DNA from 2 places in the Kocuria rhizosphaerae genome. Region 1 is predicted to be linked to the other one. Evidence: riboswitches for the same ligand, from Rfam matches in the RefSeq annotation. Region 1 holds a riboswitch; the other holds the start of a gene.
The links. Region 1 has a riboswitch for glycine ahead of gcvP (aminomethyl-transferring glycine dehydrogenase). Riboswitches for the same ligand answer to the same signal wherever they lie in the genome.
Positions count from the first base shown of each region.

Region 2: linked by a shared signal. The riboswitch ahead of gcvP (aminomethyl-transferring glycine dehydrogenase) and the one ahead of gcvP (aminomethyl-transferring glycine dehydrogenase) in region 1 are both predicted to bind glycine.

Region 1 covers NZ_JBISWL010000032.1:66,516-70,925, reverse strand. The annotation lists gene gcvP (aminomethyl-transferring glycine dehydrogenase) at 1-1,998, opposite strand, end outside; glycine riboswitch at 2,150-2,242, opposite strand; gene ACH9EU_RS04145 (LysR substrate-binding domain-containing protein) at 2,378-3,322, opposite strand; gene ACH9EU_RS04140 (2-methylaconitate cis-trans isomerase PrpF family protein) at 3,444-4,410, shown strand, end outside.
Region 2 covers NZ_JBISWL010000037.1:6,681-11,090, forward strand. The annotation lists gene ACH9EU_RS04535 (GNAT family N-acetyltransferase) at 1-375, shown strand, start outside; gene rplJ (50S ribosomal protein L10) at 688-1,212, shown strand; gene rplL (50S ribosomal protein L7/L12) at 1,309-1,695, shown strand; glycine riboswitch at 1,873-1,981, shown strand; gene gcvP (aminomethyl-transferring glycine dehydrogenase) at 2,147-4,410, shown strand, end outside.

The sequences.
Region 1 (4,410 bases):
GGCGTCGCAGACCTGGCGCACGTCGGCGTCGTAGACCCCGTGGGTGGACGGGTAGGTGACCATGATGGCGGCCAGCCGGTCGTGGTGGGCCTCGATCTTGGCGTCGAGGTCCGCGTGGTCGATCGTCCCGTCCGCGGCCGTCCTCACGACGACGACCTGCATGCCGGCCAGGACCGCGGAGGCGGCGTTGGTGCCGTGGGCCGACGCCGGGATGAGGCAGACGGTGCGCTGCCCCTCGCCGCGGGAGCGGTGGTAGTCGCGGATGGCCAGCAGGCCGGACAGCTCGCCCTGGGAGCCGGCGTTGGGCTGGAGGGACACGGCGGCGTAGCCGGTGATCTCCTCCAGGCGGCTCTCCAGGTCGGCGATCAGCGCGCGCCAGCCGGTGGTCTGGTGGGCCGGAGCCAGCGGGTGGATCGAGGCGAACTCGGGCCAGCTGATGGCGGCCATCTCGGCCGTGGCGTTGAGCTTCATGGTGCAGGAGCCCAGCGGGATCATCGTCCGGTCCAGGGCCAGGTCCCGGTTCTCCAGGCGCGTCAGGTAGCGCAGCATCTGCGTCTCGGAGCGGTGGGCGGAGAACACCGGGTGGGTGAGGAACTCCGAGCTGCGCCGCAGCTCCTCGTCGAGCTCGAAGCCGCGGGGTCCGGCGGCGACCTGCGCGGGCGCCTCCTGGACCCCGAAGGCCTCGGCGACGAGCACGAGGTGCTCGGGCCTGGTCGCCTCGTCGCAGGAGATGCCGACGTGGTCGGCGTCGACGAACCGCAGGTTCACGCCGCGGCCCTCGGCCGCGCGGACGACCTTCCCGGCCTGGCCGGTCACCCGCACGGTCAGCGTGTCGAAGAAGTGGCCGGAGACCAGGTCGAGACCGGCCCGGTCCAGGACGGTGGCCAGGGTCCGGGCGTGGTCGTGCACGCGGCCGGCGATGGCCCGCAGCCCCTCGGGGCCGTGGTGGACGGCGTACATGCCGGCCACGACGGCCAGCAGCGCCTGGGCGGTGCAGATGTTGGACGTGGCCTTCTCGCGGCGGATGTGCTGCTCGCGCGTCTGCAGGGCCAGGCGGTAGGCCGCCCGTCCCGTCGGGTCCTTGGAGACGCCCACGAGGCGGCCGGGCAGGTTGCGCTCCAGGCCGGGGCGCACCGCCATGTAGGCCGCGTGCGGACCGCCGAAGAACAGGGGGACCCCGAAGCGCTGGGAGGAGCCCACCGCGATGTCCGCGCCCTGCTCGCCGGGCGGGGTGATGAGGGTCAGGGCCAGCAGGTCGGCGGCGACCGTGACCATCGCCCCGCGCTCCTTGGCCTCGGCGATCACCGCGGCGTGGTCGGTGACCCGCCCGGAGACCCCGGGCTGCTGCAGGACCACGCCGGTGATCTCGCCCTCGGGCAGACCGGACCTCAGGTCGGCGACCTGCACGGCGAAGCCCAGCGCCTCGGCGCGGGCCCGCACCACGGCGAGGGTCTGCGGCAGGGCGTCGGCGTCCAGCACGATCGCGCCGTTGCCGCGGGCCTTGTTGGCCCGGCGCATCAGCAGCACCGCCTCGACGACCGCGGTCGCCTCGTCCAGCAGCGAGGCGTTGGCCACGGGCAGCGCCGTGAGGTCGGCGACCATGGTCTGGAAGTTCAGCAGCGCCTCAAGGCGTCCCTGGGAGATCTCGGCCTGGTAGGGGGTGTAGGCGGTGTACCAGCCCGGGGACTCCAGCACGTTGCGCAGGATCACCGGGGGCGTGTGGGTGTCGTAGTAGCCCTGGCCGATCATCTGCACGGCGGTGGTGTTGCGGCTCGCGTAGGCGCGCAGCTGCTCCAGCACCTCCTGCTCGCTGAGCGCCTCGGGCAGCTGCAGCGGGGTGCGCTGACGGATGTCGGCGGGCACGGCGGCGTCGGCCAGGGCGTCGAGGTCGGTGTAGCCCACGCGGTCGAGCATGCGCTGGGCGTCGTCGGGACGGGCACCGATGTGCCGGTCGGCGAAGACCGTCGTCGGGGACGTGGTCGTGGGCTGGATCGTCATGAGGAACTCCCGGGGGCTGCACGCCAGGTCGGCGTGGATCGGTTCGAGTTCCTCCCCGCTCTGTCTGGGACCTGAGAGATTCCGCGGCCGGAGGGCCGCTTGCACCGTCGGTGAGTCCGGCGCCGGGCGCCGGGCTGCTTTCCAGAGTTGCCGAACCGTGGTGGTACAGGGGCCTGAGAGTTTCCTGGGGAGGAATTGCTCCTACGGCGCCCGCCGGTGGGCGGGACTCTCCCACCACGATTCATTGGCTTTCTCAAGGGTAGCCCGGCTCACACGCGGCTGTCCACACCTCGCACTTCGGCGAGCCTGCCGGCAAGCCTGGGCGTACAGTGGCGACCGCGTCCCGAGATTGTGCCACCGGTCCCGGGGTGCCCAGATGTCACCGGGCGCTGGAGCTCCGCTTGGGCCCGCGAGCGCTGAGGCGGCGCGCCGCGTCCTCGAACATCGTCGTCATGGCGGCCTCCGCCGCCGTGGGCTGACTGTCCTTCATCCGCGCCAGGAGGATCCGCCGCTGCGGAACCTCCCCCGAGAGCGGGATGACGCGCACGTCGTCGCGCAGCACCGTCAGCGCGAGACGCGGGACGAGCGCGACGCCCACCCCGACGGCGACCATGGCCTGGGCCTCCTGGTAGTCGTTCGCCTCGTAGGCCACGCGAGGCTGGAACCCGATGGAGTTGGCGGCCCGGACGAGCACCTCGATCATCGGGTGTTCGCCCGTGCGCACGACCCACATCTCGTCGAGCAGTTCGGACATCGCGACCGATTCGCGCGAGGCGAGCGGGTGCGACAGGGAGACGACGAGGTCGGTCGGATCGTGGAGCAGATGCTGCACGTCGACCTCCGGGACCTCCAGGCGGGACCACTGGTAGTCCCACAGGAGACTCATCGAGATGTCCCGGGTCGAGAGCATCTTCAGCAGGGCGTCACGCCGGGTGCTCCGTACCGACAGCTCGATCAGGGGATGCTCGCGCGCGAACTTGCTGATGGCCAAGGGCACCAGCGAGGAGCCGGCCGTGGGGAACGTCCCCATGCGCAGGGTCCCGGCCCGGAGGCCGGCGATGTCGTCCAGCGAGTACTGCAGGGACACGAGGCGGCCGCGGATCTGCTCGGCGTGCTTGACCACCGCTTGTCCGGCATCGGTTAACACGATGCCGCGACTGTGGCGCTGGAGTAAAGGCTGCCCGGCCTCGGTCTCGAGCTTCCGGAGCTGTTGGGAGATGGCGGACACCGAGTAGCCGAGAGCCTCGGCGGCGAGAGTCATCGTGCCGAAGGAGGCCACGTCGGCGAGCAGCAGGACGCGTTCTGTGCTGGAGGGTTTGATCATGATTGAAGTATAGCTTCAGTAGCTGTACAGAAGTGTGATCTTGCTTAACCTTTCGACCCCCCTGAGACTGAGTGTGTCGGAGATCTCACCACGAGGTCGGGCAGTTCGGAGAGGTTGATCTATGCACATTCCAGCGGTCGTGATGCGCGGCGGGACCAGCAAGGCACTGTTCTTCCACGAGAAGGACCTGCCGGTGGACCCCGCCCTGCGTGACGCGTTCATCCTGGCGGCCATGGGCAGCCCCGATCCCTATCGTCGGCAGATCGACGGACTCGGTGGTGCGGTGTCCACGACGAGCAAGGTGGCGATCATCGGCGACGGCACGGCGTACGGCGTCGACGTCACCTACGAGTTCGGGCAGGTGAGCCTGGACCAGCCGCTGGTGGACCGCCGCAGCAACTGCGGGAACATCTCCTCGGCTGTCGGGCCCTTCGCCGTCGACGAGGGACTGGTGGAGGCCACCGACCCCGTGACGCTCGTGAGGTTCCTCAACCTCAACACGAACAAGGTCATCGTCGCCCACGTCCCGACGAGGAACGGGCGCTTCGACCCCATCGGCGACTTCGAGCTCGCGGGTGTCCCCGGACGCGCGTCCAGGGTGCAGATGGACTTCGTGAGCCCCGGCGGGGCCGTGACCGGGAGGCTGCTCCCCACGGGCTCCGTGGTCGACGAGCTGACCCTGCCGGGGCTGGGGACGATTCCCGTCTCCATCGTCGACGCGGCCAATCCGCTGGTGTTCGTCCGCTGGGAGGACCTGGGCCTGACGGGCCTCGAGGTGCCGGCCCAGGTGGATGCCGATCCGGCGTTGCTGGCCAGGATCGAGTCGGTGCGAGCCCAGGCCTCCGTGCTGGCGGGCATCACCGCCACCGTGGAGGAGGCGACCCGGGAGGCGCCGTCGGTTCCCAAGCTCTCCCTGGTCGGCGCCCCGAGGGAATACGTCGCGACCAACGGGCTGACCGTCCGCGCGGAGGAGAGCAGCGTGCGGGCGATGATGATGTCGATGGGCCGCGTCCACAACTCCTACCCGTTGACCGGGGCGATCGCGACCGCGGTCGCGGCCAATGTGCCCGGGACGCTGGTCCACGATG
Region 2 (4,410 bases), on a different contig from region 1:
GCGTGGGACCCCGAACGCGTGCGCCGGACCGAGCAGCTGCGCGCCGAGGCCGGGAACCTGTCCCTGGTCGCCGTCGCCGAGCACGAGGCCACCGGGCGGCTCGTGGGGATGACGGAGATCGTCCTGGCGGGCGAGGACCCGGCCATCGGGATGCAGGACGAGACCCTGGTCCTGCGCGAGCACCGCCGACGGTGGCTGGCCACCCAGCTCAAGCTCGCCAACCTGGAGCAGCTCGCGCAGGCGGCTCCCAGTGTGCGGACCGTGTACTCGTGGAGCCACAGCGGCGACGACCGGATGAGCCGGGTCAACAGCCGGCTCGGCTTCCGGGTCGTGGGGCGCAGCGGGGTCTGGTCCCGGGAGCTCTCGCCCGTCTGAGTCCCGGCGGGACGGCCGGGGCCCGGTGCGGCGCGCGATTTGGCGACCGGCCGGCGCTCGGGTACCCTGGGGAGCACCAAAGACCGCCGGTCGTGGTCCTCCATGCCTCCCGGGCACCGTTTCGGTGCCCCAGGGCGCGGGGGAGCAGCCGTAAGAGTTCCGCCAGGAACGGCCAGCGCAGGTGAACCAGCACAGCGAGCACGCGCCGTCCTGCACGGAGCGTGCCGTCGAGCCCCGGGCATCTGCGCGGGGCTTTTTCCGTGTGCGGATCCTTCCAGGCAGCGCCCGGCATCGAAGACCGGAAGGAGTACCATGGCGAACCCGGAAAAGGCAGCCGCGGTCGCCGAGTTGAAGGAGCTGTTCTCCAACTCGGACGCCGCTGTCCTGACTGAGTACCGCGGTCTCACCGTGGCCCAGCTCAAGGAGCTGCGCCGCTCGCTCGGTGAGAACGCCGAATACGCCGTGGTGAAGAACACGCTGACCGCGATCGCGGCCAGGGATCTGGGCATCGACGCGTTCGACGACCACCTCTCGGGCCCGAGCGCCATCGCCTTCATCTCGGGTGATCCCGTCGAGGCCGCCAAGAACCTGCGCGACTTCTCGAAGGCCCACCCGCAGCTCGTCCTGAAGGGCGGCTACCTCGAGGGCAAGGCGCTCAGCGCGGCAGAGATCCAGCGGCTCGCGGACCTCGAGTCCCGCGAGGTGCTGCTCGCCAAGGTCGCGGGCGCCGCGAAGGCGTCCCTGTCCAAGGCCGCCGCGCTGTTCCAGGCGCCGCTGTCCAAGACCGTGCGCACCGCCGAGGCGCTGCGCGCGAAGGTCGAGGAGCAGGGCGCCTAGCCAGCACCCGCCGCGAGGCGAATTCTTCCCACGGAACCAGACCGTCCCGCGCCGACCAGACCGGCCGGGTCACCACATCGAAAAGGAGCCACAACCATGGCCAAGCTCAGCACCGAGGAACTGATCGACGCGTTCAAGGAGCTCTCCCTCATCGAGCTCTCCGAGTTCGTGAAGGCCTTCGAGGAGACCTTCGACGTCACTGCCGCCGCCCCGGTGGCCGTGGCCGGTGCCGCGGCCCCGGCCGCCGGTGCCGCCGAGGAGGCCGAGGAGCAGACCGAGTTCGACGTCGTCCTCGAGGCCGCCGGCGAGAAGAAGATCCAGGTCATCAAGGAGGTCCGCGCGCTGACCTCCCTCGGCCTCAAGGAGGCCAAGGACCTCGTCGACTCGGCCCCCAAGGCCGTCCTCGAGGGCGCCAACAAGGAGGCCGCGGACAAGGCCAAGGAGGCCCTCGAGGGCGCCGGCGCCACCGTCACCCTCAAGTAGGACCCTCGGGACCGTCCGCCCGGACGGTCCCGCGAGGCCCCGGACGCACCGCGTCCGGGGCCTCGTCCCGTTCCGGGAGGGTGCGGCCCGGGGCGTCGCGGGCCACCGCGGGACGGGGGAGCGGTGTGCGGACCCGGGCGGGTGTGGGAGACTGGGGGGCACAACCACATTGGCCGTCCACGCGCAGCGGGAGAGTCCGACGCCGACCCGGTCCCGGGCGGCGGCCGGCGCCGAAGGAGCAAATCCTCCCCGAGAATCTCTCAGGCCCCAGTACCGCTGCGACCAGGCCACTCTGAAGAGGCTCATCGACCCGCGGCCGCCGGCCGGGGCGGAGGGCCACCGGCGGTGCAGGCCGGCCCCCGCGCGGGGACCGGCGAAAACTCTCAGGTCGACGAACAGAGCGGGGAGGTCGGACGGGCCCCCCGGGCCCTCGAACCACGAGGAGCTGACCTTGTCCTTCCTTCCACGTCACCTCGGCCCGGACGCGGCCGAGACCCGGACGATGCTCGAGACCGTCGGCGCGGCCGACCTCGACGAGCTCGTCGCCCGCGCCGTGCCGGCGACGATCGCCACGGACCGTCCCCTGGACCTGCCGGCACCGCTGTCCGAGCACGAGGCCCTGACGGCCCTGCGCCGCACGGCCGCCAAGAACCGGGTCATGACGCAGATGATCGGCCAGGGCTACGCCGACACCGTCACCCCGCCCGCGCTGCGCCGCAACATCCTCGAGAACCCGGCCTGGTACACGTCCTACACCCCGTACCAGCCCGAGATCTCCCAGGGCCGGCTCGAGGCGCTGCTGACCTTCCAGAACGCGGTCATGGACCTCACCGGCCTCGACCTCGCCAACGCGTCCCTGCTCGACGAGGCGACCGCGGTGGCCGAGGCGGTGCTCATGATGCAGCGGTCCAACCGCAGGTCCACGAGCCGGCGGGTCGTCGTGGACTCCCGGAGCCTGCCGCAGACGCTCGCGGTGCTGCGCGGACGCTGCCGGGCCGTGGGCGTGGAGCTGGTCGTCGCCGACCTCACGGAGGGCCTGCCCGAGGGCGACGCCTTCGGGGTCGTCCTCGCCCAGGTGGGCGTCGACGGCGACGTGGCGTCCCTGGAGGACCTCGTGGAGCAGGCCCGTGCGCGCGGGGCCTTCGTCACGGTGTCCACCGACCTGCTGGCCCTGACCCTGCTGCGGCCCCCCGGCGAGCAGGGCGCGGACATCGCCGTGGGCTCGGCCCAGCGTTTCGGCGTCCCCCTCTTCTTCGGCGGGCCGCACGCCGCGTTCATCGCCTGCCGCAAGGGGCTGGAGCGCAATCTGCCCGGCCGGCTGGTCGGGGTCTCGGTGGACTCCTCGGGCCGGCCCGCCTACCGGCTGGCCCTGCAGACCCGTGAGCAGCACATCCGCCGGGAGAAGGCGACCTCCAACATCTGCACGGCGCAGGCGCTGCTGGCCATCGTCGCGGGCGCCTACGCCGCCTACCACGGTCCGGAGGGGCTGCGCGCGATCGCCGAGCGGGTGCACGGGCTCGCCGCCCGCCTGGCCGCGGGACTCGCGGCGGCCGGGACCACCGTGGTCCACGACCGGTTCTTCGACACCGTCCTGGCCGAGGTCCCCGGCCGCGCCGACGAGGTCGTGGCCGCGGCCGCCGAGCGGGGGATCAACGTGCGCCGGGCCGACGCGGACCACGTCTCCGTGTCCGTGGGCGAGCCGCACGACGAGGACGACGTCGACGCGGTCCTCGCCGCGTTCGGGGCCTCGTCGCCGGAGGCCGGGGCCGCCGCCGGTGAGCTGCCGGCCGAGCTGCTGCGCACGGACGACTACCTCACCCACCCGGTGTTCACCACCCACCGGTCCGAGACCGCGATGATGCGGTGGCTGCGCGCCCTCGCGGACAAGGACCTCGCGCTCGACCGCACCATGATCCCGCTGGGCTCGTGCACCATGAAGCTCAACGCCGCCGCCGAGATGGAGCCCATCAGCTGGCCGGAGTTCGCCTCGATCCACCCGCTGGCCCCCGAGGACCAGACGGAGGGGTGGCGGGAGCTCGTCGGGCAGCTCGAGTCCTGGCTCGCGGAGATCACCGGCTACACCGCGGTCTCCGTCCAGCCCAACGCCGGCTCCCAGGGCGAGCTCGCCGGGCTGCTGGCCATCCGCCGCTACCACCTCTCGCGCGGGGACCGGCAGCGCAAGACCATCCTCATCCCGTCCTCGGCCCACGGGACCAACGCCGCCTCCGCGGTCCTCGCCGACCTCAAGGTCGTGGTCGTGGCCACCGCCGGCGACGGCTCCGTGGACATGGACGACCTGGCCGCGAAGATCGAGGCCGTGGGGGACGAGCTCGCCGGCATCATGATCACCTACCCCTCCACGCACGGCGTGTTCGAGGCGCAGGTGACCGACGTGTGCGCGGCCGTGCACGACGCCGGGGGACAGGTCTACGTGGACGGCGCCAACCTCAACGCCCTCATGGGCCTGGCCCGTCCCGGGCGCTTCGGCGGGGACGTCTCGCACCTGAACCTGCACAAGACCTTCTGCATCCCGCACGGCGGCGGGGGCCCCGGCGTGGGCCCGGTGGCGGTGGCCGAGCACCTCGTGCCGTTCCTGCCCGACGACCCGGCCGTCAGCGCCGACGAGACGGACGCGTTCCCCGTGTCCCAGGCCCGCTACGGGTCGGCCGGGGTGCTGCCGATCTCGTGGATGTACATCGCGATGACCGGCGCCGA